One region of the Companilactobacillus alimentarius DSM 20249 genome, then DNA from elsewhere that is predicted to be linked to it. Evidence: predicted binding sites of a transcription regulator. Region 1 holds the regulator's gene; the other holds the start of a gene.
The links. The regulator NrdR, encoded in region 1, represses ribonucleotide reductase genes. The targets are predictions, from matches to a motif close to ACACNATATATNGTGT.
Positions count from the first base shown of each region.

Region 2: the regulator NrdR is predicted to act here: its motif matches at 1,786-1,801, upstream of nrdH (glutaredoxin-like protein NrdH).

Region 1 covers NZ_CP018867.1:894,427-910,834, forward strand. The annotation lists gene thrS (threonine--tRNA ligase) at 1-1,819, opposite strand, end outside; gene dnaI (primosomal protein DnaI) at 2,115-3,023, opposite strand; gene LA20249_RS04390 (DnaD domain protein) at 3,026-4,396, opposite strand; gene nrdR (transcriptional regulator NrdR) at 4,408-4,881, opposite strand; gene coaE (dephospho-CoA kinase) at 4,903-5,496, opposite strand; gene mutM (DNA-formamidopyrimidine glycosylase) at 5,493-6,320, opposite strand; gene polA (DNA polymerase I) at 6,332-8,989, opposite strand; gene LA20249_RS04415 (MFS transporter) at 9,137-10,534, opposite strand; gene murC (UDP-N-acetylmuramate--L-alanine ligase) at 10,603-11,934, opposite strand; gene ytpR (YtpR family tRNA-binding protein) at 11,943-12,578, opposite strand; gene LA20249_RS04430 (thioredoxin family protein) at 12,601-12,927, opposite strand; gene LA20249_RS04435 (hypothetical protein) at 13,054-13,368, shown strand; gene trmB (tRNA (guanosine(46)-N7)-methyltransferase TrmB) at 13,379-14,026, opposite strand; gene LA20249_RS04445 (ABC transporter permease) at 14,044-15,261, opposite strand; gene LA20249_RS04450 (ABC transporter ATP-binding protein) at 15,261-15,995, opposite strand; gene LA20249_RS04455 (HIT family protein) at 16,086-16,408, shown strand, end outside.
Region 2 covers NZ_CP018867.1:1,773,370-1,789,777, reverse strand. The annotation lists gene LA20249_RS08530 (guanylate kinase) at 42-599, opposite strand; gene LA20249_RS08525 (hypothetical protein) at 685-891, shown strand; gene LA20249_RS08520 (LVIS_2131 family protein) at 950-1,576, opposite strand; gene nrdH (glutaredoxin-like protein NrdH) at 1,854-2,084, shown strand; gene nrdI (class Ib ribonucleoside-diphosphate reductase assembly flavoprotein NrdI) at 2,090-2,464, shown strand; gene nrdE (class 1b ribonucleoside-diphosphate reductase subunit alpha) at 2,451-4,616, shown strand; gene nrdF (class 1b ribonucleoside-diphosphate reductase subunit beta) at 4,632-5,657, shown strand; gene LA20249_RS08495 (helix-turn-helix domain-containing protein) at 5,735-6,268, shown strand; gene LA20249_RS08490 (IS3 family transposase) at 6,220-7,164, shown strand; gene LA20249_RS08485 (MarR family winged helix-turn-helix transcriptional regulator) at 7,245-7,688, opposite strand; gene LA20249_RS08480 (L-type lectin family protein) at 8,042-10,318, shown strand; gene LA20249_RS08475 (DUF1634 domain-containing protein) at 10,387-10,746, opposite strand; gene LA20249_RS08470 (sulfite exporter TauE/SafE family protein) at 10,746-11,588, opposite strand; gene LA20249_RS08465 (hypothetical protein) at 11,588-12,064, opposite strand; gene LA20249_RS08460 (alpha/beta hydrolase) at 12,074-12,973, opposite strand; gene LA20249_RS08455 (MFS transporter) at 12,987-14,180, opposite strand; gene LA20249_RS08450 (helix-turn-helix domain-containing protein) at 14,427-16,049, opposite strand.

The DNA of each region.
Region 1 (16,408 bases):
CATCACCAACAACAACTGTATATGGAATCTTCATTGTTTGAGCGTCACGGATCTTGTAACCCATCTTCTCATCACGATCATCAATTTCAGCACGGATATTCTTAGCACGTAATTCACTAAGAACGTCGTTAGCATAATCCGTATGTAATTTTTGGTTAACAGGAATAATTCGAACTTGTGTAGGAGCCAACCATGTTGGGAAAGCACCCTTGTAAATTTCAATTAGGTAAGCAATGAATCTTTCCATAGTTGAAACAATACCACGGTGAATCATAACTGGTCTATGGTCTTCACCATCTGAACCAACGTATGTCAATTGGAACTTCTCTGGTTGCATGAAGTCTAATTGAATTGTTGACAATGTCTCTTCATTACCAAGAGCTGTCTTTGTTTGTACATCAAGCTTTGGACCATAAAATGCAGCTTCACCTTCGGCTTCATAATACTTCAAGCCCAGATCATCCATAGCGGCTTTAAGCATTGATTGTGATCTGTTCCACATTTCATCATCATCGAAATACTTTTCAGTATTAGCTGGATCTCTGTAGCTAAGACGGAATGTGTAATCATTGATATCAAAGTCTTTATAAACTTCAACCATCAATTGCAAAGTACGTTTGAATTCTTCTTGAATTTGATCAAGGGCAACGAATGTGTGACCATCATTTAGAGTCATTTCACGAACACGTTGTAAACCACTCAAAGCACCTGATTTTTCATATCTGTGCATCATACCAAGTTCAGCAATACGAAGTGGTAGATCACGGTATGAACGATTATGATGCTTGTAAATTTGGATATGTGAAGGACAATTCATTGGACGAAGTTCAAGCATTTCGCCATCACCCATGTCCATTGGTGGGAACATATCTTCACGATAATGTGCCCAGTGACCTGAAGTCTTGTAAGCATTCAAGTTCATCAAAATTGGTGTATAAACGTGCTTGTATCCCCAAGCAACTTCCTTATCAATAATGTATCTTTCAATAACACGACGAATAGTAGCACCATTTGGCATCCAGTATGGAAGACCTGCACCAACCTCTGGATCAACGAAGAACAAATCAAGATCACGACCGATTGTTCTGTGGTCACGTTCTTTAATTTCTTGACGACGTTTCAAGTCAGCCTTTAATCCATCTTCCTTGTAGAAAGCTGTACCATAAATTCTTTGTAACATTGGATTACTTGACTTACCTTGCCAATAAGCACCAGCAACAGAAAGCAATTCAAAGTGTTTCAAAGCTTTAAGATTATTTAGAACTGCATCGTAACCAAAGTCAACAAAACCATCAATTGTATAGACAGGAATCTGTACTGACTCAACTGCACCAATCAATGATGACTTGTAAGGATCGTCTTTGAACATTTCAACAAGATCCTTTTTATCCATCATAGATCTTTCAATCTTATCGTTATTCTTGATAATCTTATTCATCAAGGCAGTGATTTCTTTCAATTCATCGACACTGATTTGACCATCTTCGTTATCAGTATCAACATAGAATCCATCATCGTTGGCTTGTTTTTCACCAAAGTGAAGATCTTTCTTAAATTTCTTAGCAGCAGCACTGAATACTAATGCTGCAGTATTTCTCAATACTTTTAAAGCGTCATCTTTGTCTTCACCAGAAATGATTTCAATCTTGGCATCTTGTTTGATAGGACGTTCAAGATCAACCAAAGTATCATTAAGCTTACCAGCAACAGCTTTTTTACCTAATGAAGTACTAATTGACTTAGCAACGTCTAAAGTAGTTGTGCCTTCGTCAAACTCCTTAACAGAATTATCTGGGAATGTTAACTTGATTTTTGACATAGACTATTTCCTCCTAAATTTTAGATAACAAAAAATGCGTCCCTGAAGTATAGACATATAACTAAATATGTACATACTTCAGGGACGCATCTGCGCGGTTCCACCCATGTTAAAACTGTATAACAAATAACAGTTTTCACTCTATGGTTATAAAGTAACCAACAATTATATAGTTTTATATGGAAGTGGTAACTCCAGTAATGGGTAAGCTTTCAGTAATCGTACCCTCCCTGAATAGAACCGAAGTGTTATCTTTCATGTCTTTATTGAAACACTTATTTTTAAATAATACAAGTTATTTTTTAAATCTTCTATTCTGACCAGTTACAATGACTTCACGTGAAAGATACTTAACTCGTTCCATGATACGTTTGGCTTTCACAGGTTCCTCTTCGCCACGTTGATTCACGGACAAATGCTGTTCAAATTCTTTCATGGAAAAGTTAGATGAAAAGAAAGTTGGCAAATTTTCCTGCATCCGATACTGCAAGATAACTCCCAAAACTTCATCCCTGATCCAACTGGACATCGTATCCGCACCAATATCATCCAGCATCAAAATATCAGCAACCTTAATCTTATTAACTTTTGCTAAAACGTTATTTTGACCAATAGAATCCTTCATCTCCACAGCAAAGGTTGGAAAATGCACCAAGGTCGTATGAACGTCATGCTTAAATAGTTCATTCGCAATTGCACCAAGAAGATACGTCTTACCAACGCCAAAATCGCCAGCCAAGAACAGACCTGGGGTAAATGTTTTTGAATGTAAATAATTATCAATAAAATCTAATGCTTGTGCCAACGCATCTTGGCGGCCTTCACCATCATAATCATCCAGTTTGGCACGACGAATGTCTGGAGCCATGTCCATCAAGACGAAACTTGATTCATATTGATTTCTCTTTTCTCGATTTTGAGTTCGTTCATTAGGATAATAAGCAACTTCAATATTGTGATTACTAACAATTAGTTTAGGATAATACCCCTTACTCAACTCACTTGCATGATTTTTATTATTATAAAATTCATAAATACTAGCCGCACTAGTAGAAATCGCATCGGAATTGATTTTATTTTCATTTTCTTTTAAAAATTTCTGTACATCGGGATCATTCAAAGCATTATTAAGAAGACGGCGATAATCCTCCGTCAAATTTTTTGAATTCAAATATTCTGCTAATCTACTACCTAAATTGTCCATGCTTAATTATCCTTATTTCTCAATCTTTTCAGTCTATTCTGAAGATCTGTCTGTTCGTTCTCTTGACTTGCTTTCTTTGGTACCTTAGCTTTAATTTTACTCCAATCAGTCGCTTGTTCAACTTTACGATTTTTATTGTTATAACGGCGTTTAGGATTACGTGGACGATTTTGAAAATCGCTAATTCGTTTCAAAGCCTGTTCTGCCGTTTTAACCCCGTTTTGCTGCCAATCATTTGCGACTGTCTCCATCAAAGGCAAAGTCAAGGTTGGTGATGTCTGTAAAATATAATAGACCATAATATTTAATACTGATGGTGATAGAAATGACTTCATTGCCATATTCCGTAAAGCTTTGGATTCCACTGTACCAGTAAAGCCACCGCTTTTTTGTTTTTGAGCAGCCAAAAATTCTGCCGGCCTCAACTCTCGAGCTTGCTTTAATAACAATTGATCAGAACGATTTAAATTACTGTCATCACTTTTTTCTTCTTTTTCTGAATTTGCTTGATGTCTAACTGAAATATTGGCATTTTTCTCAAATCGATCCTGAATGTCTTTTTTTAATCGTGTAGGGTCAATCTCATTTTTTACAATATCACAAGTTCGTCCAATAGCATTAATTATTGTATTTTCATCTAAATCATAAAAAGCATGTAAATTCAAAATCAACTCCTGATTTTGCAATAAATTATCAGGGCTAATTTTAAATAAATGCTGGATCCGATCGGAAATCAATTCCCAGTCTAATTGGGGTACTTTCTCTTCGCTCAGAGATGGGCTCTGATGATCATTTTCATTAACTTTAAAGTTACTCTGCGTATTTTTCACTTCTGTAGGGGCATTGATCAAATCGTTATTGCTTAATTGAAAGACTTCCAGAAAATCCTTAGTAATTTCATTAGAGTTTTTCAAGATCAAATTAGAATGAGAATACTTATCGGCTAACAAATGAAATTTTTTTTCACCAACTTGTTCGTACAAAAAAATGCTCATCAAATCATCTTGAAAAAATTCATCCGGAGAAAGTGGCTCAAACAATTGATAAATGTAATATGGTCCTATATCATCTTTTTTTTGATACGTTCTAATTAAACCTAAAGCTTCTGCTTTGATTCTTGCATCATAAAATCGTTTTAAATCAATTCCCAACAAACTCATTAGTTCGGCATGACTCTTTCTTTGCGTAACTAATTCTTTATTAGGTAGTTTTTCCCAAAGCAATAAATATAAACTAAAGGCTTCTATACCCAAGATTGGTAAATACAAATCCGTCAAAATATGCCGATCGTCATCATTTAAATGACCACTGGGTAAGCACCAGTAGCCAACTAATGGCGTGAATTTATCTGTTCCAAAATTACTCGTTGCCAATAGGACTCCCCTTACTTCTTATCAATTTTCTTACCATTGGACATCATTTCTTGAACTTCCTGCATGAAACCATTCATATCTTTAAATTCACGATAAACACTGGCAAAGCGTATGTAAGTCACATCGTCAACTTTAGACAATATTTTCATCACATGCTCACCGATTACTTGCGATCTGACTTCACTTTCTCCAGTAGATCTGATTTCATTTTCAACTTTGTCGACAATATCATTCATTTGATCCATAGTTACAGGACGCTTTTCAGCCGCACGAACTAAGCCGTGAAGTAATTTTTCTCGACTAAATTCTTCCCTATTTCCATTTTTCTTGATGACTAATAGTGGTGACTTCTCTAATCTTTCAAACGTTGTGAAACGAGTACCGCAATACTCACATTCACGTCGTCTTCTAATTGCACGTCCTTCATCGCTGGGACGACTATCAATAACTTTTGATGAATCATGATGACAGTGTGGACAAATCAAGATTCCAACCTCTTTTCCAAATTAAAGTTGTGCTACTAACTTATTAAATTCTTTTGTAAGATTTGCTAAATCTCCTGAATTATCAATCACAAAATCAGCACGATTCTTTTTCTCGTCCATCGACATTTGTGAATTGATCTGCTCCAAAGCAACTTTTTTGGTTAAGCCATTTCGCTTCATTAAACGTTGTAATTGAATCTGTGGCTCTACATAGATACTAATCACGCCGTCAAAATAATTCTGATAATTGCCTTCAAACAAAAGCGGTATTTCAAAAATAGAGATTGTCTTTTCAGATGATTTCTTATTAGTTTCAATCGTCTGTAAAATTTCTTTTTTTATCAATGGTCTCGTAATGGCATTCAATTTAGCTAGTTGCTCTTGATCACTAAAAACAATGGAACTTAATTTCTTACGATTCAAGGTTCCCTCAGGCAATAAAATACCCTCGCCAAATTGTTGCGTAATCTGTTGCAATCCCACTGTACCAACTTTGACCACTTCTCTAGCCACATAATCAGCATCATAAATAACAAACTTGTTTTGTCTAAATAGATTTAAAACGGTTGATTTGCCTGAAGCAATTCCTCCCGTTAAACCGTAGATCTTACTCATTTCACTACCTGGCACCTTGGGCAAAAATGCGTTCCTCGACCTCCAACTTTAATTTTTTCAATCAAGGTTTGGCATCTTGGACAAGGCGTTCCTTCTTTTCCGTAAACTTTTAAATTATTTTGCATGTTACCCATATGGCCGTTTGCATCCACATAAGAACGGACGGTTGAACCACCAGATTCAATTCCTATTTTCATCTCTTTATTGGATGCTTCAATGATATTTTGAATATCTTCATCACTCAAATGATTAGCAGGCGTTTTGGGGTGTAATTTTATTTTCCAAAGTACCTCATCGACGTAGATATTTCCCAGACCACTCATGACCGATTGGTCTAACAGAACAGTCTTAATATCTTTATGATGACGCATAATTCTTGGTTTCAAATTTTGAAAAGTGAATTCCGACGATAAGGGCTCTGGTCCTAATTTTTTTATAGATTTATTCTCTGATAAATCATCAGTTCTCCACAGCTGCATTCGGCCAAATTTACGAACGTCATTATAAATCATTTTTTCGCCATTATCCAATGTAAAAATAGCATGCGAATGTTTGTCAATAGCACTAGGATCTGCCGAAATCCTATATCTTCCTTCCATTCGCAAATGACTAATTATTGTATAACCATTATCCAAATGAATCAATAGAAACTTAGCTCGTCGATCAACATTTTCGATTATGGCGCCAGTCACAAATTCAATGAACTGTTCCACATCCCCGGTAATCAAATTCTGATACCGAATCTCCACATGTGTTATTTTACGACCCTTAACTCGAGCGTTCAAACCTCTTTTAACCGTTTCAACTTCTGGCATTTCTGGCATTTTATCACCTACTATTTAGCTTCGTACCAAGTTTTTCCATGAGCCGTTTCAACTTTCAAAGGTACATCCAATTTTACAGCTGAATCCATGACGCTTGGAACTAATTTCTCTAATGTTGCAATTTCTGTCGCCGGTGCTTCAAAAATCATTTCATCATGTACTTGCAACAATAGATTAGCTTGCAATTTTTCCTTTACTAACATCTTTTGCATATTGATCATTGCCACTTTAATAATATCCGCAGCACTACCCTGAATTGGCGTATTCATAGCCGTTCTTTGGGCAAAATTACGCATATTAAAATTCTTTGAATGAATATCTGGTAAATAGCGACGACGATGCATAATTGTTTCCACGTAACCATTTTCACGGGCATATTTAACAATATCATCCATATATTTTTTAACGCCTGGATATTGTTCGAAATATGACTCAATAAAAGCTGCGGCTTGTTTACGACTAATGCCGATATTTTGTGACAGACCATAGTCACTGATACCATAAACAATCCCAAAGTTAGTAGCTTTAGCTTGACGACGCATATTAGGAGTCACTTCATCAGTACTATTCAAACCAAAGATCCGCATAGCCGTATGTGCGTGAATATCGTAATCCTCGTTGAAAGCCTCTTGCATGTGTTCGTCTCCTGAAATATGGGCCAACACGCGTAATTCCACTTGTGAATAATCAGCTGAAAAAATCTCCCAATCCTTATGCTGAGGAACAAAAGCCTTACGTATCTGCTTTCCTTCATCAATTCTAATAGGAATATTTTGTAGATTAGGTTCAATTGAAGATAGACGTCCGGTTTGCGTCAAAGTTTGTAAATAAATCGTATGAATTTTGTTATCCGGCTGAATAAACTTTTGTAATCCAACCACATAAGTCGATTGAATCTTAGAAATTTGACGATAATCTAAAACCATCTGAACGACAGGAGACTTATCCTTTAACTTCTCTAAGACATCGACCGAAGTAGAATAACCTGTTTTAGTCTTTTTAATCACGGGCAATTTCAAATCTTCAAATAAAACGACACCTAGTTGTTTGGGCGAGTTAATATTAAACTCTTTACCCGCCTCTTGATAAATCTTTTGCTCAATTTCATTCAGCTTCTTTGCAAAAGTATTCTCCATTTCCTGTAATTTGGAGGCTTCAACCGTAATACCCTTAATTTCCATTTCAGCCAAAACAATTGATAATGGCAATTCAATTTCATCATAAAGGCTATCTTGGTCATTATCCTTTAATTCAGCAAGCATCTGATCTTTCAAGGTATCAATAACTTGAGCCTCCTGAGCTAGGAAATTCAACAATACTTTTTCATCTTCAGGAACGGCTTTTTTAACACCTTTACCATAGAACTCTTCTTGGGTTGGCAAACTAATATTATAATTGTGAGCTACTAAACCAATGTCTTGTTTGTTGTCATTGGTATCTAGTAAATAGGCCACTAATAACATATCGAAACTAACCCCAGCGAGCTGACAGCCATAACGATGCAATAACGCTATAGTCTGCTTATTGTCAAAGAGATACTTCTCTTTTGTTTTATCAGCCAGCCAAGTTTTCAGTGATTGATTTTCCAAAACTGAAACATCAGTCGTTCCATAGTATGTCTGACCATCGGAAATTAAAATTCCAATGATTGGCGCTGTATGATAGTTTTCTCCAAAGCCTTCTACGACCAAAGTATGAACTTTTTGGCTTTCAACAATCTCTTTAATTGCTGAATCATTTAATTCTTTGACCTCAATTTTAACTAGGTCTTTTGAACTATCTTCTGTCTTAATATCCATTCTTTCCAAAAATGATTGAAAATTCATCTTTTGATAAAATTGAATCAACATTTCTTGATTATCTCCACGATATTCCAAATCGCTCAAATTTAATTCAACCGGCGAATCACAATTGATCGTAGCTAATTTTTTACTTAAAAATGCTTGGTCCTTATCGTCGATCAAATGCTCTTTTAGTTTGCTCTTCTTCATTTCATCAACATGTTCATAAATATCTTCCATACTGCCATATTGATTGATCAATTTAATAGCAGTCTTTTCACCGACTTTTTCAACGCCAGGATAATGATCAGAGTTATCACCCATTAAACCTTTCATATCAATGATCTGTTGTGGAGTAATACCCAATTTCTCTTTGACATGTTTTGGAGTATAACTTTCCGTCTCCGTCACGCCTTTGACATTTACACGTACAGTAACTTTATCAGTCGTCAATTGAGTCAAATCACGATCCCCTGTAATGATGGTAACGTCCATGCCATCTTTTTCAGCTTTACGTGACATAGTTCCGATGATGTCATCAGCTTCATAATTAGGCAACTGATACGTCTTGATTCCTCGGTAATTTAATAAATCTTGAATCAATGGCAATTGTTCCATTAATTCTGGCGGAGTTTTCGCACGTGTCCCTTTGTATTCTTTGAACATTTCTGTTCTAAAAGTAGTTTTACCAGCATCAAATGCCACCAATGTATGCGTTGGCTTTTCATCTTTTAAAATCAAATCCAACATATTGTTGAAAGCATACAGGGCGTTGGTATGAATGCCATCCCCGTTGACAAATTTATCTAAGACGTTGTGCATGGCGAAAAATGCTCTGAAGGATACACTATTTCCGTCTATTAAAAGTAATTTTTTATTTTGTGTCATATTTTCTCCAATTTAATTGAATTAACTAATCTTATTTTAACAAATCAAAGCACCTAAAAAAAGTTACTCCCTCGTTAAATAACTTTATCTATCAAAAAAGCCGACGCCATAACTACTAAGAGCTATTATATCGACTTTTACAATAACTTATTCATTTTTTTGATATTTAAAGTGAACATAAAGAATTGATCCAAGTACTAGTACAGATAAAATCGTCAAAATAATAAAGTCAACTTTTGTTCCAGAAATTGTATTAACCACTGAATTATTAGATCCACTAGTCAAAGCGGCAGCTGAAATAACTACTGACAAGACATTAGTACCTAATGAACCCGCGTACTGTTGCATCATACTAAACAAAGAGTTCTGATCAGATTTCTTAGCGCCTTGAACTTGGCGACTCCCATCAGACAATGAGGTCCCAAATCCAAAATTAAAACCAATTCTGAGAATCAAATAAATCAAGGTAATACTCATCAAAGTTAAACTTTCACTTTTTATTAAGAAAAGCCCTGATCCTACAGTAATCAGAATACCACTGATAACCAATGGCAATGTAGGACCTTTTTTATCGTACAAATATCCTGCAAAAGGCCCCATAACTGCTCCTAGTAGTGAACCAGGTAACAACATTAAACCAGCTTCAGCCGAATTCAAGTGTAAAGCTGTTTGTGCGAAGATTGGTAAGACGAATGACAAACCAATATTAATAAATTGCAGACTGAAATAACTGAACAAACGTAAACGTAAGACAGGTAGTTTTAATATTGAAAAATCAATCAATTGACGTTTACTCTGACTATTGTACCAAGCAAAAATGAGCACAACTACAATTGATACTACGATCCATAGCAAAAATTGACTCGAAGTAAAACCATGAGTTCCAGCTTGATCAAACGTAAATAAGATCATTGAAAATATAATTGCTAAACCAATTACACTAAAATAATCAAAAGAAATCCCCTTAGTCCCAAAAGCTTTTCCACGAATGGACAATTGTCCGATAATAAATAGAACAATAATTAAAGGAATTACACCTACAAATATTTCTCGCCAACTCCACATACGATTAATTATTCCACCATAAGTTGGTCCTAGTGCTGGGGCCAATGAAATAACCACTCCTGCTAAACCAGTATACAATCCTAACTTAGCTGGTGGTACTTCTTCAAAAATCAAATTAAACATCAACGGTGTCGACAAACCAGTCGCAATAGCTTGCAATAATCTTCCAGCCATTAATACCGGAAAATTAGGAGCCATCATACAAATGATTGAACCAATCAGACATAAAGATGCCGCAAAGATAAAAATTTTTAATGGATCAAATTTTTTTAAAATATAAGCTGTCGTACTCATTACAATTGTCGTTAATAACAAGTATCCGGTCGTTAGCCACTGAACCGTGCCTAAACTGACATTCAATTCCTTAGTCAGAGTTGGAAAAGTTACATTCATCGATGTTTCAATTAAAATTCCAGTAAACGATAATAATCCGACGGCAAAAATTGATAATTTTACACGTGTTGAAACAGTATCTTTCACGTTTAGTTCCTCTTTTCATAAAAAAAGAGCCATGACAATTCGCTCTGTCATAGCCCTTACTATTTAATTTATTGTTGATTAGGATTTAAGGTACTTAGCAATTGTTCATAAGCAGTTTCATACTTTTGAACATCACCGGCACCCATGAATATCATCACAGTATTATGATATTCCAATAATGGAGACATATTATCAAGTGTTAGAACTTTTCCACCCTTATGAATCTTGTCGCCAAGATCTTTACTTGTAATATCGCCATGGGCTTCACGAATAGAGCCAAAGATATTAGTTAAGTAAACTTCATCAGCTAGATCCAATGACTTAGCAAAGTCATCCATCAAAGCTAAAGTTCTTGTATAAGTATGTGGTTGGAAGACCGCAATAATCTTCTTATCAGGATATTTTTGTCTAGCAGCATCAATCGTTGCTTTGATTTCTTGTGGGTGGTGAGCGTAGTCGTCGATGATAACTTGGTCAGCCACTTTCTTTTCACTGAAACGTCTCTTAACACCACTGAAGGTTTGTAATTCACGATTAATCAAGGCATGGTCAAGTTTTTCCATATGACCTACACCGATGACAGCTAATGAATTTAAAACATTGTGTTCGCCAAACAATGGAACTTGGAAATTACCAATATTTTCACCATCAATTGAAACATCAAATGATGAACCTTTGACCGTTCGCTTGATATTAGTTGCACGAATGTAATCTGATTCATTTAAACCATATGTATAAATAGGTGTATCAGCTTTGATGGTCTTAGCATGTTTATCTTCGCCCCAAATGAAAATACCCTTTTTAGTCTTTCGAGCTTCTGATTCAAAGGCGTCAACAACATCATTGATCCCACCAAAGAAGTAATCAGGATGATCAAAGTCAATATTAGTAATAATCAAATAATCAGGAGAATAGGCTAAGAAATGACGACGATATTCATCGGCTTCGAATACAAAGAACTTAGCATCTTTGATTCCTTTACCAGTACCATCACCAATCAAATATGATGTCTTAGCAATTCCGCTTAAAGTATGTGCCAACAAACCAGTTGTACTAGTCTTACCGTGTGAACCAGCGATACCAATTGAAGTATAATCTGAAACTAACTCACCAACTAATTCTGGATATGTAATTACTTTTAAGTGCATATCATTAGCTTTTTTAATTTCTACTTGATCATTACTAAAAGCGTTTCCCTTAACAATAGTTAAGCCTTCGTGAATATTTTTCTCATCGAAAGGCAAAATCTTGATTCCTGCTTGTTCAAGACCACGTTGAGTAAATGTATATTTATCAATATCTGAGCCTTGAACTTCATATCCTAAATCTTTCAAAATGAGTGCCAAAGCGCTCATTCCTGTTCCTTTAATTCCAACAAAATGATAAACTGTCTTTTCCATAATAGCTCCTAATTAAACAAATTCTTTGCTTCTTCAAAATCAAATGCTTGACCAGCTTTTCCTTGATCAAGTACTAGAATACCACGTTTTTGCGGTGCATTAGGAATTCCTAATTCTCTAGCAGAACAGATCATTCCGTAACTATCGACACCACGCAACTCACCTGGCCAAATTTCCTTGCCAGTAGGCATAACAGCACCTGGTAAAGCAACGACAACTAATTGTCCTTCGTCAATATTTGGAGCACCACAAACGATTTGGACTGGTTTATCTAAGCCGACATCAGTCTGAGTAATATGTAAATGATCTGAATCAGGATGAGCCTTCATTTCATCAACATGTCCAATTACAAACTTCGGACTTTTATCAGCTTCTAATTTGTCAGAAAAACCTGCTTTAACAAGCGTATCATTTAAAACATCTACTTGTTTATCATCTAAGAAAACTTGACCGGATTCATTTTGAATTCCTAGTTTCTCTCCTAGGTCAAAGAAATTGAAGCCAATAGCTTCGTCATTCTTTTCATTGAAAATACGTACAATATTATCTTTTTGGGTCGTATCCTGTGAAATACCAACATCATTGCCTAATTCCACAATTAGAACGTCCCCTAAAACTTCTGGATTATAAAAGCTTAATAGCAAGTTTTTCCCCTCACTTGATCAATTATTTGTTAATTACGCTGTTAATAAAGGTCTCAACTTCTTCTTTAGTTTTTCGATCTTTATTTACTAGTCTACCAATTTCTTTTCCATTTTCAATAACAACAAAGCTAGGAATACCCATAATTCCTAATTCTTGAGCAACTTCCATGTTATTATCACGGTTAAAACTGATCCAAGTGAAATCTGAGTACTCTTTTTCTAATTCTGGTAGTTTTGGTTCGATAAATTTGCAATCTGGGCACCAATCAGCGTGGAAAAATAGGACATACTTGCCTTCCTTTGTTGCTTCATGCCAATCTTTTACATTATAATCTTCAATTGTCTTCATATTTATTCACCTCTGTCAATAAGATACTTTTTATTTTTAAAACGGTCAATTAAATGTTCTTGAGCATTCGATTGAGATATAATAGTGTTAATATATCAGTAAATCGAAATCAAGGAGTGATTTTTTATGAGTAAAAAAGGTATCGGTTCATTAATCGTTACTGGTTCTGTACTTGTGGCTGGTGCAGCCGCTACAGTTTTAGTAAAACACCATCTGGATAGCGAGAAAATAATTGATAAAGTTAAGTCTGTTTTAGGCGAAGATAGTAAAGTTATTGGTTCTTGGGTTGAACCATTTTATCAAAGAGTCGATGTAAATGGTCGTTCAACATGGGGAATCGTTGGTGGCGTTACTACCATGGACGAATTCGACGTCGCTCAATATCATTTCATTGCTGACGCCATTACCGGTGAATTACTTAACATTAAAAAAGTACAATAAAATTAATAAACTAGTTTTCGAAATGGGCTTTCAGGTAATTGATCCTGAAGCCTTTTTTTGAAAACTTTTTTTCATACTCAGTTTCAATATTATTAACATTCAATTTATCATCGTTGTGTAAATCTAATGATATTTCATCAAATTTCATACCATAATTATTCATGCTAACCAATGAGTACTCGAATAAACCTTGATTATCGGTCTTAAACTGTAAATAGCCATCATCATTCAAGATGTATTGATATTGTTTTAAAAAGTCTTTATAGGTTAAACGACGCTTTTCATGACGAGTCTTAGGCCAGGGATCAGAAAAGTTTAAATAAATACCGTCAACTTCCCCTTCACCAAATAATTCAGATAAACCAGAACCATTAGCTAACAATAACTGCAAGTTGGGTAATTTCAATTCAACTTGCTTTTTTAATACCAAAGCAATTGCCCCTTCTTGAACATCCATTGCAATATAGTTGTTTTGAGGATTTTCTTGAGCTAATTCAGTTATAAATTTACCTTTCCCCGAACCGACTTCGATAAATAAAGGCTGTTTTTTAGCAAAACGTTCTTGCCACTTACCCTGCATATTTTCAGGCTGTACTGCAATCAGGTCAAGGTTTTCATTGATCATATCCTTAGCCCAAGGTTTGTTTCTTAATCGCATAAATCAAATTTTCTCCATTAATCTAGATATTTTTTTAATTGTCGTGGCATATAGAAGTAGTTCACAAAAATCAACACTAATAAACCAGCCGCAATAATTATCAAACTATTGATACTTAAACCAAATTTATAAAGGATAGCTAAAGCACTAACAATCCATTGAATTCCTAAGATGACTGTACTCAACTTTGTAAACGAAGCAATCTTCATTTTACCCGAAATTGGATATAATCTCTGCATTAAATTTTGCATAACTTCTTTAAAGTATGGTTTTAATTGAAATCCTACTAGATAAATAAACAACATTTCCACTATCAACGAAATATAAAAGCTGTCGATCAAACAGAGCATTATTGCTTGAATAATCGTCAATCGTAAAAACAAGCCTATATATTCATTGTTTCTCACGAATCCACGTGCAAATAAATACAAATAAGTATTGTTATTACTTGGTTTAATAAATTTATAAACCCAATCTAACCACTTACGGCGCTTAATCTTGCTATTAACTCCAGGAACATCTGTAAATAAATTATAGAAACGTTTGATTCGAAACATTCGTTGATTCTCTGTTTCAATCGCATATTTCCACTGTAATTGTCCACTGGTCTCTAAAGTCTTAACTCTCATATTTAGAAATAGGTAATAAATCACACCTACAATCACCATTAAGGGACTAAATGAATAAACTGAAAGAATTAAAGATACTATCAAGATTAAATTCGAAACCAATTTCATACTGAAATTTCCAAAATGATCTCGTCCATAAAGTGCCATCAAATTTACATTCAAAAAGCCTAACTTGTAAACAATTAAACCAACTGCAACTAAAACAATATCGGCTATTCTCATTCCTGCAGCTCGTGAAGCAAAAGCTGACAGCAAGAAGTTAGCTAAAGCCAAAGTCACGATTGGAATAAACACACTGTAATTTTTAGCAGCCTTAAAATATTTATAAAATTCTTTTTCCTTAACTAACAAAAATGTGCTGTCAGGATCTTCCATTAAGGTTGCAATACCACCAACTTGAACTGCTAAGAAAAGCAACAGAATTACAATTGGTTTTCCCAACATTAATTGATGATGAATTGTTCCTAAGAGATTAGAATACCAAAAACCTAAGGCACCTATCAAGACAATAAAGGCTAAAACAAAATTGTCGTTAAAGATAAGTCGCAAATATTTAAATTGGTCTAGTTGATGACGTCTTAATCTCTCTTGCCATAATTTAGTCATTAGAGATCCTCGTGGGACATCTTGATATAGATATCGTCTAAATTACTGTCTTGTTGCATATCAAATTTAGCCTTTAATTGATCCAATGTACCATCAGCACGAACTTGACCATGATTGATCAAGACAAATTTATCCGCATGATTTTGAACTGTCGCCAAAACGTGCGTCGACATCAAAACTGAACATCCCGCCTTTTTCTTGGCTTCAACGACGTTCAGTAAATCATTGACTGCCAATGGATCTAATCCTGTAAAGGGTTCATCAATAATAAATAAGGAAGCATCAGTCATGAACGCACAGACAATCATTACCTTTTGCTTCATACCCTTAGAAAAGTTTTGTGGAAACCAATCTAATTTATTATCTAAACGAAATGTTTTTAGTAATTCATTGGCATTCTTCCACGTCTGATCATGGTCTAAACCATAAGCCATAATTGTTAAATCAATATGCTCCCTTAAGGTCAATTCTGGATACAAAATGGGCATTTCAGGAACATAAGCAATTTTTTTTCGATATTTTTCAACATCATCATGTAAACTTATTCCATCAATCAAGATTTGTCCGCCACGAGGAGTCAAAAGTCCAATGATATGTTTAATAGTTGTTGATTTACCAGCACCATTCAAGCCAATCATTCCAACAACTTGCCCACTTTTAACTGTGAACGTTTCTTTTTTTAAAACTGATACTTGACCGTATCCACCGGTCAGTTCTTTTACTTCTAAAGTCATGGATTAAACCACCTATTATCTGTTTTTAATAATGTTAATATGATAGCATTGTAGTAAATATATTGCTGTTTTTGAAAGGAGATTTTTTACATGGATGATTGTGTATTTTGCAAAATCATTAACAATGAAATTCCAAGTACTACCATTTACGAGGATGATGATATCAAAGCATTCTTCGATATTTCTCAAGTAACACCAGGTCACACACTGGTCGTTCCTAAGAAACACGTTCAAGACATTTTTGCTTATGATGAAGATCTTGCTGAACGCGTCTTCAAGAAGATTCCGATGATTGCTCGTGCCATCAAAGCTTCTAATCCTAAAATCATTGGTATGAATATCTGCCAAAATAATGGCGAGATTGCTTACCAAAGCGTTATGCATTCACATATTCACCTAGTCCCTCGTTATTC
Region 2 (16,408 bases), 880 kb from region 1:
TTTTCATAACAACGATTAAGACTCTATTGTGAAAAAACATTTTATTTGATTTTTTCACTTTTCAAGATATTATTAACTTTTTCCTCAGTTTTTTTAATATTATCATTAGTAATTTTATAACATTCATTAACTAATTCACATGGAATTTTTAAATCACGTTGAAATTCTTCGCTGTTTATTCTCGTTGACAACCGGCTCTGATCATCCCCACGCTTTTTGAGTCTTTGTGTTACTTTATCAAAACTAACTTCTAGAAAAATTACGACAGCGTTTTTCCCATATTTCTTCTTATATGAGATAGCACCTTTCGTATCAACCACGATACTTACCGCATCATACTTTTCCCAAGTCTTCTTTAGACTCTCCTCAGATGAACCGTACCAATGACCACTATATTCAACTTTTTCTAAATAATGATTCTTGAAAAAAGACTCTTTTGTCTCAAAATGATAATCAATGCCATCTTTTTCGCCTTCACGTGGTAATCTAGTAGTGTGAGTTATGACACTTGGTATATGATAAGTATCTTTCAAATATTTGCTAATGGTTGTTTTACCTGTCCCGCTGGCACCAGTAATAACGATGATTTTTTTATCCATTATAAAACCCCTATGTTTGAAATATTTCTTCTACTATATTAATATACTAATCTGTTAAGTAATTAAATCCGAGGAGATTTGACATATGAAAATAGAAGACTTAAAAGTTGGTACTGTTTACAACTGCTCCGTTGATGAAGATATGGATTATCCATTCCAAGGTAAAGTTGAAAAGATTTACGAACATTCAGCTTTAATGGAAATTGTTAAGAATGATCCTAAAGATAATGCTAATAAAACTGAACTAAATAACAAAATTGTTGTTAGTATCAAGAAAATCAAAAAAGCATAGTATGAAATTAATGGCATCAGATAATCAAATTGATTATCTGATGCCATTTTTATTCTCTTTATTTAGCTACATTAATAAATGAACGTGCTGGTACTCTTAACACACGGTACTCCATGGCAAAACGATTAGCTTTCAATCCTAATCCATTAATAAAATTATTCTTATATTTAGCTTGAACAGTTATAACGTATGCATTTTGATAACGTGAATCCATTTTTTTAATCTTTTTCATTGGCCAATCCAAATGTAAACCTGATACAGTAAACGGTAATGTCGCATCAGATATAGTTGAGTTTTGACTTGATACAGTATATTTTGTATTGTTCAACCAATACTGATAAACATCTGTCGCTGAACTGGATTCCTTTTTATTGATTCTAACGTAATAGCCTTGACCATCCTCAGTTGTCTGAACAATCATTGGATTATATTTATAAGTGACAGCGACATCATCTTGATTAGTTAAATCAACCTTCGTAAATAAACTAGTATACAATAAGCCACTGACCGCTAATATTACTACAACGATTTCTAATAAATCTGTTAGAATAGTTGTCCAAGTTATTTTTTTCTTCTTTTCTACAAGAATCTTTAAATGACGATTTCTAATATTAAATACTACAAAGATCAACAATGCAATCACGATGATCCATGCAATAATTCCCACAAAATTCCAAGAATTCATAGTTTTCTCCCAACCAAAATTAATTGTCTGAAACACTTTAAATTATACTCAATAACTTTATAATAGTTATTACGCTAATTTTACCACGAATCAGAAATTTTTTTGAAAATCAGATGCGATACGGGTTAATTTATTGGGGCACATAAGTTTGCGCTTTCAATATTCAAGTTTCATAACCACGCTATATCGTGTGTGTATCATTATAACGAACACAATATATTGTGTTTTTTATCGTAAATGATTATACTAATTTAGTAATTGAAGAGAGGTATTCCAAATGAATAATGTAATCGTATATAGTAAAAATAACTGCATGCAATGCAAGATGACTAAAAGATATCTTAAGGAACACAATGTTTCTTTTGAGGAAAGAAATATCAATCAGGACCCACAATATCTTGATGCTTTAAAACAACAAGGCTTTAAGAGCGTACCGGTTGTAATGAACTCTTCTAGCGACCCTATCGTTGGCTTTCGTCCAGACAGCCTTAAAGAATTGGTGGGTTAATTATTATGAAAGAAATAGCTTATTATTCTATCACCGGACAAACTAAACGTTTCGTTAATAAGCTAGGAATAGATGGTTACGAAATAACCGACGCCGATCCTTTTTTTAAAATGGGTCGGCCATTTATTCTTATTGTACCTGCTTATGACGACGATATGATGGATCCTGTCATCGACTTTCTTCAATATGAAGATAATGCCAAGAATTGTGTTGGTGTTGCTGGCGGCGGGAATCGTAATTTCAACACCTTATATAATCACACAGCCAAAGACATTGCTCACGGTCTTGACGTTCCAGTTGTTTTTGAATTTGAATTCAATGGAACTCAAAAAGATGTCGAAAACTTTAAGAAAGCAGTGAATAAAATTGGGATTAAATAACCTTGATGCAACCAAGCTCAGCTACTTTAAATTAAATAACGAAATCAACATCCCCGTGGATGATAAAATTCCTTTAAACAAAGATAAAGAAGCTGTTAAAGCTTTTTTTGCTGAGAACGTAGAACCAAATACTAAAAACTTTGCTTCTTTCAAAGAACGCCTTAACTACCTTGTTAAAAATGATTATATAGAAAAAAACGTTTTAGATGAATATTCATATGATTTCATTGAAGAACTCTATCAAAACCTATTAGATCAACATTTTCAATTCCAATCATTTATGGCCGCTTACAAGTTTTACAACCAATACGCCCTAAAAACAAACGACGGCGACTTCTATCTTGAAAATTATGAGATGAGAATCCTTTTTAATGCCCTTTTATATGCTAATGGTGATCAAAACTTAGCTAAAAATTTGGCCACTGAAATGATTGCCCAACGCTACCAACCCGCTACACCATCGTTTTTGAATGCTGGTAGAAAGCGCCGTGGCGAATATGTTTCTTGTTTCTTATTACAAGTTACTGACGACATGAACAGTATCGGACGAACCATCAATAGTGCTTTGCAACTATCAAGAATCGGTGGCGGTGTCGGTATTACTCTTACTAATTTACGTGAATCTGGCTCACCAATTAAAAATGTCGACAATTCTTCATCTGGAGTTTTACCCGTTATGAAATTATTGGAAGACAGTTTTAGTTACAGTAATCAGCTTGGTCAAAGACAAGGTGCTGGTGCCGTTTATCTTAACGTCTTCCATCCTGATATCATTGAATTCCTTTCAGCTAAAAAAGAAAATGCTGATGAGAAGATCCGTGTAAAGACTCTCTCCTTAGGAGTCATCGTTCCTGATAAATATTACGAATTAGTTCGTAACAATGAAGACATGTATCTTTTCAGTCCTTATTCCGTTGAACGAGTTTACGGCGTACCCTTCTCATACGTTGATATTACAAAAGAGTATGACAATATGGTCAATGACGACCGGATTAAAAAGTACAAGATCGATGCTCGTGAATTAGAAGACGAAATCAGTAAACTTCAACAAGAATCAGGTTATCCTTATGTCTTAAATATCGATACCGTTAACCGTGACAATCCTATTGACGGTAAGATCATTATGAGTAATCTCTGTACCGAAATTCAACAAGTACAAGTCCCTTCAGAGTTAAACGATGCTCAAGAATACGTTAAATTAGGAACAGATGTCAGTTGTAATCTAGGATCGACCAATATTTTGAACATGATGCAAAGCCCTGACTTTGGAAAATCTATTCGATCCATGACTAGGGCCCTAACTTTTGTCAGTGACGCTTCTAATATTAGTTCCGTTCCACCAGTCGCTCATGGTAATCAAATGAGCCATTCAATCGGTTTAGGTGCAATGGGACTGCATACATATTTAGCTTGCCATCATCTCGAATATGGCTCTCCTGAGGCAATTGAATTTATCAATGTTTACTTCATGTTGCTTAATTACTGGACCTTGGTTGAAAGCAACAACATTGCTAAAGAACGTCATGAAACCTTTAGTAATTTTGAAAAATCAAAATATGCTGATGGATCATACTTCGATAAATACGTTCAAAAGAGTTTTGCTCCTAAATCAGATTTAGTTAAAAAGTTATTTAAGGATATTGAAATTCCTGAAATAGCTGATTGGCAAGAATTGAAACAAAAAGTTATGCGTGATGGTCTTTATAACGCCTATCGTATGGCTGTTGCCCCTACTGGATCTATCTCTTATATCAACAACACTAGTGCAAGTTTACAACCCGTTACCCGTTTGGTTGAAGAGAGACAAGAAAAGAAGAATGGTAAGTTATACTTCCCAGCACCTTTCTTAAGTAATGACACTATCAAATATTACAAATCAGCTTACGATACCGATATGAGAAAAGTCATAGATACTTATGCTTCCGCACAAGAGCACATTGATCAAGGAATGAGTTTAACTCTCTTTATGCGTTCTGAGATTCCTGAAGGACTTTATGAATGGAAAGATGAACCTAAACAGACAACTCGTGATTTAAGTATTTTACGTAACTATGCCTATTACAAAGGAATTAAATCACTTTACTACGTTAGAACCTTTACCGAAAACAATGACGAAATTGGCAGTAATGAATGTGAAAGCTGCTCAATCTAGGAGGAAATTTTTATAATGGTCGATACATACTACAAATCAATGAACTGGAATAAGCTGGAAGACCAAATTGATAAGGAAACTTGGGAAAAATTAACTTCTCAATTTTGGCTAGATACTAGAATACCTTTATCAAATGACCTCGATGATTGGCGTACCCTCAGTCCAGCTGAACATACAGTCGTTGGACACGTCTTTGGCGGTTTGACTTTACTTGATACTTTACAATCGCAAGACGGTATTCAAGCTATGCTAAAGGATACTAGAACCCAAGCTGAAACGGCCGTCTTCAACAATATTGAGTTTATGGAGTCAGTTCATGCTAAGAGTTATTCATCTATTTTTAGTACCCTGAACACAGCCGAAGAAATTGATGAAATTTTTGAATGGACTGATCATAATGAATATCTTCAAAAGAAAGCTAAATTCATTAACGATATTTACCAAAATGGAACTCCACTTCAAAAGAAAGTCGCAAGTGTTTTCCTAGAAAGCTTCCTCTTTTATTCCGGTTTCTATACTCCTCTTTACTATCTAGGTAATAACAAGTTAGCTAACGTAGCTGAAATTATTAAATTAATTATTCGCGATGAATCAGTTCACGGAACTTATATCGGTTATAAATTCCAATTAGGTTTCAACGAATTGAGTGATGATAAAAAGTCAGAATTAAAAGATTGGATGTACGATTTACTCTATACTTTGTATGATAACGAAGAAAAATATACTCGTGAACTCTACAAAGAGGTTGGTTGGGTCGATGAAGTTTTGGTCTTCCTTCGTTATAACGCTAATAAAGCTTTGATGAATCTTGGTCAAGAGCCACTATTCCCCGATGGTAATGCTGAAGATGTCAATCCGATCGTTATGAACGGGATTTCAACTGGAACCAGCAATCATGATTTCTTCTCACAAGTAGGTAATGGTTACCTGATGGGAAAAGTTGAAGCCATGAAAGATTCAGACTATGATATCGGACGAACCGGCGACAACAAGACACCCGATGATAGTTCTCTTTTCAATCGCGTTAAGAAACTTAAATAAAATAATATCCATTAAAAAATCTAAAGTGCTTCATAATTGTTAGACAAGAAATCTAACAGTTATGGAGCGCTTTTTATATGGTTAAATACAGTTCAAAATTAAAGGCAGAGGTTGTTGGTGAATACCTCCAAGGTAGAACCAGCATGCAAAGTCTCTCAGAGAAACATAATTTACCTAAACGGCAAGTCAGTTTCTGGATTCAAAAATATCGCTTAAGCGGCGTAGACTCGCTTAAGCGAAAAAAAACTAAACGGAGCTTTTCAGCTGAATTTAAAATTGATGTGATAAACTACTATCAAACTCATGATGAAACTTTAGCTGAAGTATCCGCCAGATTTGATGTTAACAAGTGTCAGATTAGTTCCTGGAGAACGGCATTCAATAAACATGGCATAGAAGCCTTGAAGTCTCATCCGAAAGGCAGAAAATCCAAAGTGAAAAATGATAAAAAGAAATTACGTCATTTAATAAACAAGAATGAATTAGATCAACTTCGCGAGGAACTCGCAAAGAAGAATCAAGAATTATATGACACAAAGTTGGAGAATGATATTTTAAAAAAATCAATGACCCTGTTCGGAACTTCAAAGGACGCAAAAAAACACAAATAGTTGATCAGATCAGGGTAGAACAAGAGTCTCTTCCAAAAGCAGAACGGTATAAGATAGGCGATATTCTTAAGGCCATTGGACTTAAAAAGGCCACTTACCATGATGAGCGTAAACGTATCAAAAATCATGTAGATAAGTACAAAGATATAAAAACTGAAATATTAAAAATTACTGAAAGTGGAAAATGTCGTGGACGCCTAACCTACGGTTATCGTCGCGTACAAGAAGGATTAATTAAACTAGATATTCACATAGCAGATGCCGTAGCTCGTCGCTTGATGAATGAGTTAAATGTTCAAGTAAATCTTTATAATCGTCATAAAAATGGAAAGTATTCCTCATATAAAGGAACTGTTGGAAAGGTCGCACACAACATTTTACATCAACAGTTTAATGAAACTGAGCCCTTTAAAGTCCTGCATACAGATGTCACACAAGTTCGTTTAAGGGATAACGAATGGGCTTATGTTTCCGCAATTACCGACGAGGCAAGCAAAGAAGTTCTAGCGTTCCAAGTAAGTAATAGTCCCAATAGTAAATTAATTATGGATACATTAAATGAATTAACGACAGTTATACCTAAAGGAAGCAACCCAGTGATACATTCAGATCAAGGCTGGCATTATCAACTAAATTATTATACTGATAGGCTTTCTGAAGATGGATTTATACAGAGCATGTCTCGCAAAGGAAATTGTCTCGACAATGCGCCAATCGAAAGTTTCTTTCATCTATTCAAAACAGAATGTCTCAATGGATTTCCACCTTGTAAAGATATGAAAGAATTTAGGAAACTTTCTAAGGAGTACGTCGATTGGTTTAACAATCGACGCATCTCAAGAAAAACAAAAGGCATGACTCCCCGCGAATACAGGGAACATGCCTTATCAGCTTAACAATATTCAATTTTGTCTAACTTTTGTGTTGCACTTTAATCTCTGACTTTTATGAAGTCAGAGATTTTTTAATAGTTATTTTATTTAGAGATATTCTCATATAACTTATTTGACAAATTCTCTAATTGGTTCCATTCAGCTTCTGAAAGTCCGCTCTTTTCAACCAAAATTTCTGGTAGATTATTTGCTTCCTCCCTTTTTGCTACTCCGGCGTCAGTCAAATGAACATTTACAACTCGTTCATCACTTTTACTACGATTTCTTGTTAACAAGCCTTCATTTTCTAACCGTTTTAACAGTGGCGTCAAAGTACCAGAATCAAGAGATAGTAAAGCGCCTAATTTTTTAACCGTCAACTCTTGATGCTCATATAACGCAACTAACACTAAATACTGGGGATAAGTTAATTTACATTCACTCAATCCACCATGATATAACTTTTGAATAGCACGAGATGTGGCATACAAGGAAAAACATAAGTGATCATCTAAAGGAATTGGTTGATTGTCTTTAAAATTTGGCAAAATAATCCCTCCTTTTATTAGTTTATTATTATATTCTATACTTTATTAAAAAAATGTAAACTATTTTATTTTATACAATTTAATTGTCAACAATAAGTATAGTGGAAATTATGATTGCTAAAGTTAAAGTAACTCAAATTACTTTTAAACAACGGGACTTCATATTCACAGGTCCATTTTAAATAATTATAAATGTTTATTTATAACATAAATGATATATTTTCTATCTCGTTATTTGTATTTTTTATATAAAAATATACTAATAAAAACGTTGTTAAAACATGTTAAAAATTCATATACCTGTTACACTTTGATTGAATAATGATAATTATATCAATTGAGAGGGATTTATTATGAGTAAATATAAGAAGAAAGTGCAAAAATTCTATATTTTTATATTTATTATATTTACCATTTTATTAATATTATGGGGAAATTTTCAAACAATATCCGCAGCCACCAGTAACGAAGCCGATTATAATACCGCTTTAAAGACGGCTCCTAAGGGTCTAAGCTGGGACGGCGGCGCCTTTTCTAAAGCTAATTTCGATGATAACTCGGCTCAAGTAGTAGCATCTCAGAATCCTAATTCAAAGGATACTAGTATTCTCAAAATGACTAATAAAAGTTATCAAGTGGGAGGAATCTGGAGTAATTTCGATAATGACAACTTTTTCAATATTAATCATAACCAAACTGTCTCCATGTGGCTCTATTTTGGATATGCTAAAAGCTATACTAATCCAGACCAATTCTTCCCCGGAGATGGAATGGCCTTTGTATTGCACAATGATCCAAGAGGTATCAATGCCCATTCAACTGGTTTGAAAGATGGCAAAACTGTTCCTGGAGATGGTGAAACTTTAGGAGTTTGGGGAACTGACTGGGATATGGACGAAACTAATTCTTCTAAAATAGCTAAAACAGCTATTCAAAATAGTGTCGCCATTGAATTTGATACCTTCCTCGATCGAGTGACAAATTATGACGATCTAAAAGGTGAAGGAGCCTCTTTTGATGTACTCAACTCCGGTAGTAGTTCTAGAAATTATGCTCCTCATATTGCCTTTGGCTATCCAGGAGAAGCAACTAACTATGTCAATCAATACGTAACCAATGCTAGTGGCAATAAAAAACATTACTTCATTTTAAATCATTTGAACAGCTATGGATCAGGATATGATGAATCACTTAATTTAGTCGACAGCAAGTGGCATCATTTAACCGTTAATTGGGAAAAACCGCAAAATGGAAGCAACACAGGTACTCTAATCTATCACTATGACGATAAAGATCCTGCTACTGGTGAAATCAATACTAGCGGGCTCACTAGATCCATCAACGTCGATACCAATAAGTTTTCCTCAAGTGATGGTAAATTATATTGGGGCTTTACTGGGTCGACCGGAAGATATACAGAAAATAACTTAATAGCTTTTGAATCCATCCCCTCATTCGTTGATGCTGAGGCTAGTGCAAACATCTTTGATGACACTTCTAACACTGAAGTTAACGATGGTGATCACGTTAATACTAACGATGATATTAGCTACAAGTACAATTTGAAATATATCGGTTGGACAAAGAACTGGTCTAATATCAAAACAAAAATAGATATTCCTGATAACATGAGTTTTTCTAGTGGTGAAGTTACCTATGCTAATGGCCAACAGGAAAGTATACCTAGTTCAGTCTTTAATTCAAGCCAAATCAATTATCAATTGCAGCAAACACTAGATACCAACAATCGTACTGCTACGATAACGTTACACGGAAAAGCTGCCAAAACATCGACTACTCAATTAACCGTACCTAAGGCTCATGGTCATTTTGATGGTGACAACTTAATCACCGACACCGATGCCCATTCATTTATCATCGATCCTAAATCAATTACGTTGGAAAGCTCTACACCGGATATTATTAAGGTCAAAAAGGATACTGACGTTGACATACCTGCACAGGTAAATTATCTCGGTAGTGGTTCTATACCTGATTTTTCTAAATTAACTATTTATCAAAAAATAGGTGACAATGACCCAATGCCAATTAAAAATCTGATTGATTCATCAGGGAAATTTACGCTTCATATTAGTAGTAGCCAACTTACCTCAGCTACAACTCCAGTTTCGTTTTATGTTAAAGATGATTCCACCGCAAATACGCTTGGTCAAACCAATACTTTGAACCGCTCGATTCAAATTGGTGGAACCGTAGCTTTTGGAGATGTTTCTAGTAATGTGGCTTTCAAAAACATTAACTACGGCGGCAATAAACAAATCATCCCTAGAATCGATGACTGGCATGTCAACGTTATTGATAGTCGAGAAAAAGGTTCCAGCTGGACCGTTCAAGCAGATGCCACACCATTAGTAAATGCCAACAAGAAAACTTTTAATGGCAATTTAATTTATCGGGCTACGCCAGACAGTCACAGTTTCGATTTAAGCAATAATGTTAATATTGCTCAGTATACTAAACCCAATGATCAAACTGATACTAAAGATATCACGGTCCCTTGGACTAAAGAAAGTGGAATTTTACTATCAATGAATGACAATAATAATACCGCTGGTCAATATAGAGGAACTATCAATTGGACATTATTAGATTCGTTACAGAACATCTAAAAAAAGTCCCTGCATTAATTGAAATCTATCAATTAATACAGGGACTTTACTATGTTTTAAAATTTTTATTAGCTTCGATATCCCATAAACATGGCAAACATCAAAATAACCAAAACAATCGTCGTAATAATCACATATAAATTATCGTGTTCTTTATAAAATGCATAGATAGAAACCACTACCCGCAATACTGGCGTTAAAATCAGAAGAAAGACTCCCAACATAATTACAGCATAAGATTTACCTTCAGCAATTCCAGAAAAAATTGCCTCAAACCTCGTCGGATAATCACCTGGAGCATAACCACTACCACTCATAAAGTAAAGTGCTATTCCTATCAAAATTACACAAGCAGAAGTAATAACACCGATCCGCAAAATTTTACCAATTACTAACTCAACTTCTCTGGTTTCCTCATGTGTATTCATTAGATGTTCACCCCGAATCCCTTGAGAGCCATTTGTACACCCATATAGAGAATAATAGGAACAAAGATCATCCTAATAATTCTTGGTTTCATAACTTGCATTAAACGAGCACCAATCGTTGCCCCAGCCAAAACACCAATAGCCAAGGGTGCTGCAATATCTGGTCGAATTGATCCATTAAAGAAATAAACAGTTGCACTAGCAGCAGCAGTAACACCCATCATCAAATTACTAGTTGCACTTGATGGTTTCAAAGGCATCTTCATAATAGTATCCATAGCAATAACTTTAAAAGCACCACTACCGATTCCCAACAAACCGCTGGCTAATCCTGCGGCCCACATCATGATAAAACCACCGGGAACATTTTTCATTGAATAATCAACTTGTTTCTTCTCCGATTTATCATAATAAGTGCTGGCTAATTTGAATTTCTCAACCACTGGATCGTGACCTGTGAAAACTTGTTCACCCTTTTTATCCATCAATTTTCTAATCATATTGTATGTTGAGTACAATAGGAAAAATCCGAATAGAACATAAAGAAAATTACTTGAAAAAACTCCAACTAATAACGCACCCATGATTGCCCCAATAGTGGTAGCTATCTCCAAAAACATCGCTACACGCAAATTCAGCATATCATCTTTTAAATAGGCAATAGTAGAACCAGAACTCGTCGCAATAACAGAGATGATACTAGCACCGATCGCATACTTAATATCTAACCCCATCATAATAGTCAAAACTGGCGTGATAATCATTCCGCCACCAATTCCTAAAATTGCGCCTAAGACTCCAGCTCCTACTCCCATTACCAAAAGTAGCAGCATTGAATTCATTATTTATCCTCTTTTTCTTCCTCATCCTTCTTAGAAAAATTCTCTAAAGAAGTTTCATAGTTACTTTTCATTATATCCATTGTGTGTTTTATTTCATCATTTTTTAAGCTATTTTCAGAAATTAAGTCAATATGGAATTTAGAGGCATTTAAATATTCGCAACTAGTTGATAGATAAATCTTTGTTTCAGTTTCAGCATCATCATCAAAAAAGTGTGTAACCTTCTTAGCATCGGCAAAAGGCAAATTGATTATGCCACTTTCAAGGTAATAATCAATTTCAAATTCAGCATCAGCCACATGAATAATTATTTGTGACAGTTCATTTTCTGCTAGATCTTTTTCCATTTGATCCTTGGCAGTGTTTAAGGCCCAAAGATCTTCTTGAAGTAAATCATCTTTACTTATATCTAGCTTAGTTTGTTTGAATTTTTCATCTTGGACTTTCTCGATGAAGTCAGCAACTTTAATTTTCATTATTTTCTCCTAGAGATACATTTTCAAAAATTTTTCTACAGTATCCTGATATTTTTTTGAATCCATATAGTAACTTCTTATATGAACCCCTTGACTTTCGTATGACATTCTTGGAAATTTTCCACATGTTAATAACTTTTCACGCATTGTAAAGGGAACTGTAAAATCATTATGCCCATGCATGAATAAAATTGGCAACTTATTTTTAGCAAGTGCCTTAGTACAATCAGTTTTCGCATAAGAAAAACCAGCTCGCAACTTAGACACTAATGATATTCCTTTTATCAAATACTTGCCTTTAATATGATACCTTTTTTGACAGTGATAACTCAAGATATCATACGCACTCGTATATCCTGAATCTTCAATAATTAGTTTAACATTCTTTGGCAAATGATACTGAGTCACAAGCATAACTGTAGCTGCTCCCATGGAAGCCCCATAGAGAATAATTTTATCATTCGGCCTTTCAGACAAAACACGTTGAATCCAATCCAACAGATCAAGACTCTCAATATATCCAAAGCCTAAGTACTTACCCTCACTCTTTCCAGCAGCCTGATCATCTATCTGCAATACATTGTATCCTAGACTATCGAACAATTGAGCATGAACATTTAAAGAATTGTGATCGACGCCAAAACCATGTACTAAAATAACCGTCGTTTCACTTTTATTGTCGGTAAACCATCCGATTAGCTTACTGCCATTAAATTTCGATTTTATATGCCAAATTTGTTTCGATTTTTTTAAAAATTGATTTGTTTTATCCACTAATCCGTCATCCATCTTTACTTTAGGGGCCTCACCACCACCCAAAGCCTTTGAGCCTCTCTTTTGAATATACAAAAAAAAGGCGTTCAGGATTAGAACGACTAGTAATAACAATATCAACAAAATAATTATCATGATATTACCTCACTTAAGCTAATTCTTTTACGCCTATCATGGCCACTGCCACAATAATCATTGATACTGTAATTCCGATAAACAGGTTTGAGAAAGATAAGGCTGTAATGACCAAACTACCCGCATATGGACCCACAGCTCTTCCTAAGGAACCGAAAATACTATAGAAGCTCTGGAACGTTCCACGATTTCTCTTCGTTGACATCTTACTCAATAAAGCTGGAATAGTTGGAAAGACCATTGATTCGCCAACAGTCAAAACTAACATACTGATGATAAAGGCGCTGTAAGTTCTGGCTTCAGGCAACAATAAAAATGATGAGCCCATAATTATTGTTCCAATAAAAATTTGATATTTTAGCAATTTAAATATTTTTGAAATGACACGATTCATTACTGGCTGAATAATCAATAACGAGCCGGCATTAATAGTAAATACTAGACCGTATTCTCTAGTTGTATAACCTTGATTCAACATATAAGCGGACATATTGCTGTCCCACTGTGAATAGCCTAACCAAACGATGAAAATTGATGCACAAATGATAAAGATATTTAAATTAAACCGTCTAGAGCCTATTTCAACTCGAGGATCAACCTCACTACTATTATAATCTGTCACTTCCGTATCGGAATCTCCTCGTTGTGATACATGATCCAACAAATTAGCCTTAGAAAACAAAATAATAGTACTGATTACAAACAATAACATCGGTATAAAGAAAGTAAAGAAAATACTCCATTTAAATATATATCCAACTGCAGTAGATCCAATTGCAATCCCAATATTCGAAGCTAGATACATGTTATTGAAAACCACTCGACTGTTACCAGACATTTGTTCAGCTACAAAAGCCGTGTACGCATTAACAGCCGTATAAATGAGTCCCATACCAAATCCTAAAATGAATAACATAACGGCATAACTAGGCCAGACGTGATGAAATGACATACCTAACAGCGAAATAATTGATATTCCATAGCCGGTATAAAGTGTCCCTCGCCTCGAAAATCGATCGAACATAATACCACCTAAAGCATTTCCTACCATCATAAAAGCAGAATATACCATCAACGCAAATCCAGCTGTAACTAAGGATTCGTGTAAGTTTTTATGGATAAATATCATATTAACAGGTAGGATAAATCCCATTACCAAATTAAAGGCAACATTTAAAATCAATAACCATATTCTTTGTGCACGCATTTTCTCACCTCTTCATAAAATTTCCTATAAAAAAAACCATGGTATAAATCAACCATGGTTTTTTGGTAGTACTCAAAAGAGTAATTAGATTCCGGTTCACATCCAGTTTCTAAAGATATCACTCACAAATCCGGTGAGTAGTGCTCGATACCCTACCTTTATAAGTGCCGTCCAAATTCGACGGCTCTCGACTCATCGCACAATCCTCATCATAATATATTCTGAAAATAGTTGCAACTTTTTTAATTAAAGATTTGGATTCTCGCTAACTTTCTCTTCTGTCCAGATCTTATATATTAAGTTCAACAAGCCGCCCATTTGTCCATCTACACCGTTATACATCCAACGATAAATACATACGTCTTTACTCATTTGATCTTCCGGTGGATTGGCGCTATTGGCTGTTACAATAATATCAGCATCTTTAGGATCACTAACAATCTTGGCATATGGTAAAGATTGTAACGTCACAGAAAGGTCTGAATAGACTAAGAAAAATGATTCTAATTCTAAGTAAACCTTTACTTGAATATTCTTATTATAAAGTGAGAAGAAACGATAAGCAATCGCATAAATAGCCTCAGAAATCTGTTTCGACTTACCATTTAATGATTGATACTTATCACGTAACATCAAATGTTGAACGGTTGAGTAGATTTTACTCTCCAGCCCTTCATCATTTAATTTACTGATTGCATCGCCAAATCCTGAATATAAGTTAAGAATTTCAATGTAATTATGATCTAAAGCTAAGACACCAATAATACAAGTTGTCAGATTATATTTATATCTTAAGAATTCGCTGTGAGACATTGCCATGTCTGAAATTGTTTGTTCAATATCAATTGGAATAAGTTCCAAGAAATCATCAATGAAGTTAGCAAATAACGGATTATATCTAACCAATTGTTTAGAAACTGACTGCAAATAATCCTCAGAAACTTCAAAAGTAGCGGGAACGCACATCAAAAGAATGTAGAAATCAGCTGATTGGAACATTTGCTCCTCATAACTAACATCTTCTTTAATAGCACGTTTTAATTCCTTAACTTTTTCACTACCGGTATCCCCTTCAAGCATTGAACCAGCACTTTCAAAAATATTAGGGAAAGGATAATTAATTACATTCAAAGCATCCATGTTTTGTACATGATTTCCCGCAATGATCCGATACAAGTGTGCCATAACGACATATGCATAAAAAGTCTTCGTAATATAGTTAGTTGGTTTTAAACGATATTTATCTAAGGCAATATCAACAACCTTGAAGGCTGTCTTTTGCGTGAAATCTTCAAATGGCCATACGTATCCCCTAGTAGCATTCCAATACAATGCTGCGATAGCCAAACGAATTGATTCCTCGTCTCCAACAAAGCGCATTGGCTCATAAGCAATTCTGACACCAAAACGTTTTAAATAGCCTCTCATCGGCTTTAAATGACGTAAGACAGTTGCTTTACTACTATCCAATGTTTCATAGAAATGTTTGAAGGAAGTTTCCTTCTCTTTAACAATGGCATCTAGAAATAGATATCCATCCGAATTAGTAGTCAAATAGGCATGGTAACCATCCCTCGTGACCGCAAACATCTCTTCAGTACTATATTTATCCTTTTTAAGAATCCTTTTAAAATCATCTTGAATCCCTAAAAATGTATTATAGACACTACCGTAGCTCTTATTCATCTGATAAGCGGCTTTTCGTAAATTAATATCTTTAACTCTGATATCTCGATTACGATATGTTCCGATAAGATCCGCGCTAGCAAGCTGATTTGTTCTTATTAGTTTAATTTTATTAAATAATTGAATCTTTTCAATTTCTGATTTTGATAAAAATAAGTCAGTAAAACTATCCAAGAACTCCACCCCCATAGATATAATTAATTCTATTATAATAGAACATACCCAAAAACCTACATTATATATTTATATTATAGTAATTTTTTTATTAAATAAATAACCAATAACTTTTTAGAACCTAAATAAGTAGACAAAATATTTAGCAAAATATGAATACATTTTATTATCTATACCAATAAGTTATTTTACGCCTTATTTAAAATAAGTATAGCTTTTAACAGTTCCTTAATTCAGAAAAAAACAAATTTCATAAAAATAAAAAGATTAGATTGAAAAAAACATTTATTTTTTCAATCTAAATGTAGATATTACGCTAACCAAATTCATAATGATATTAAACATCATAATAAACATCAGATGAAAGC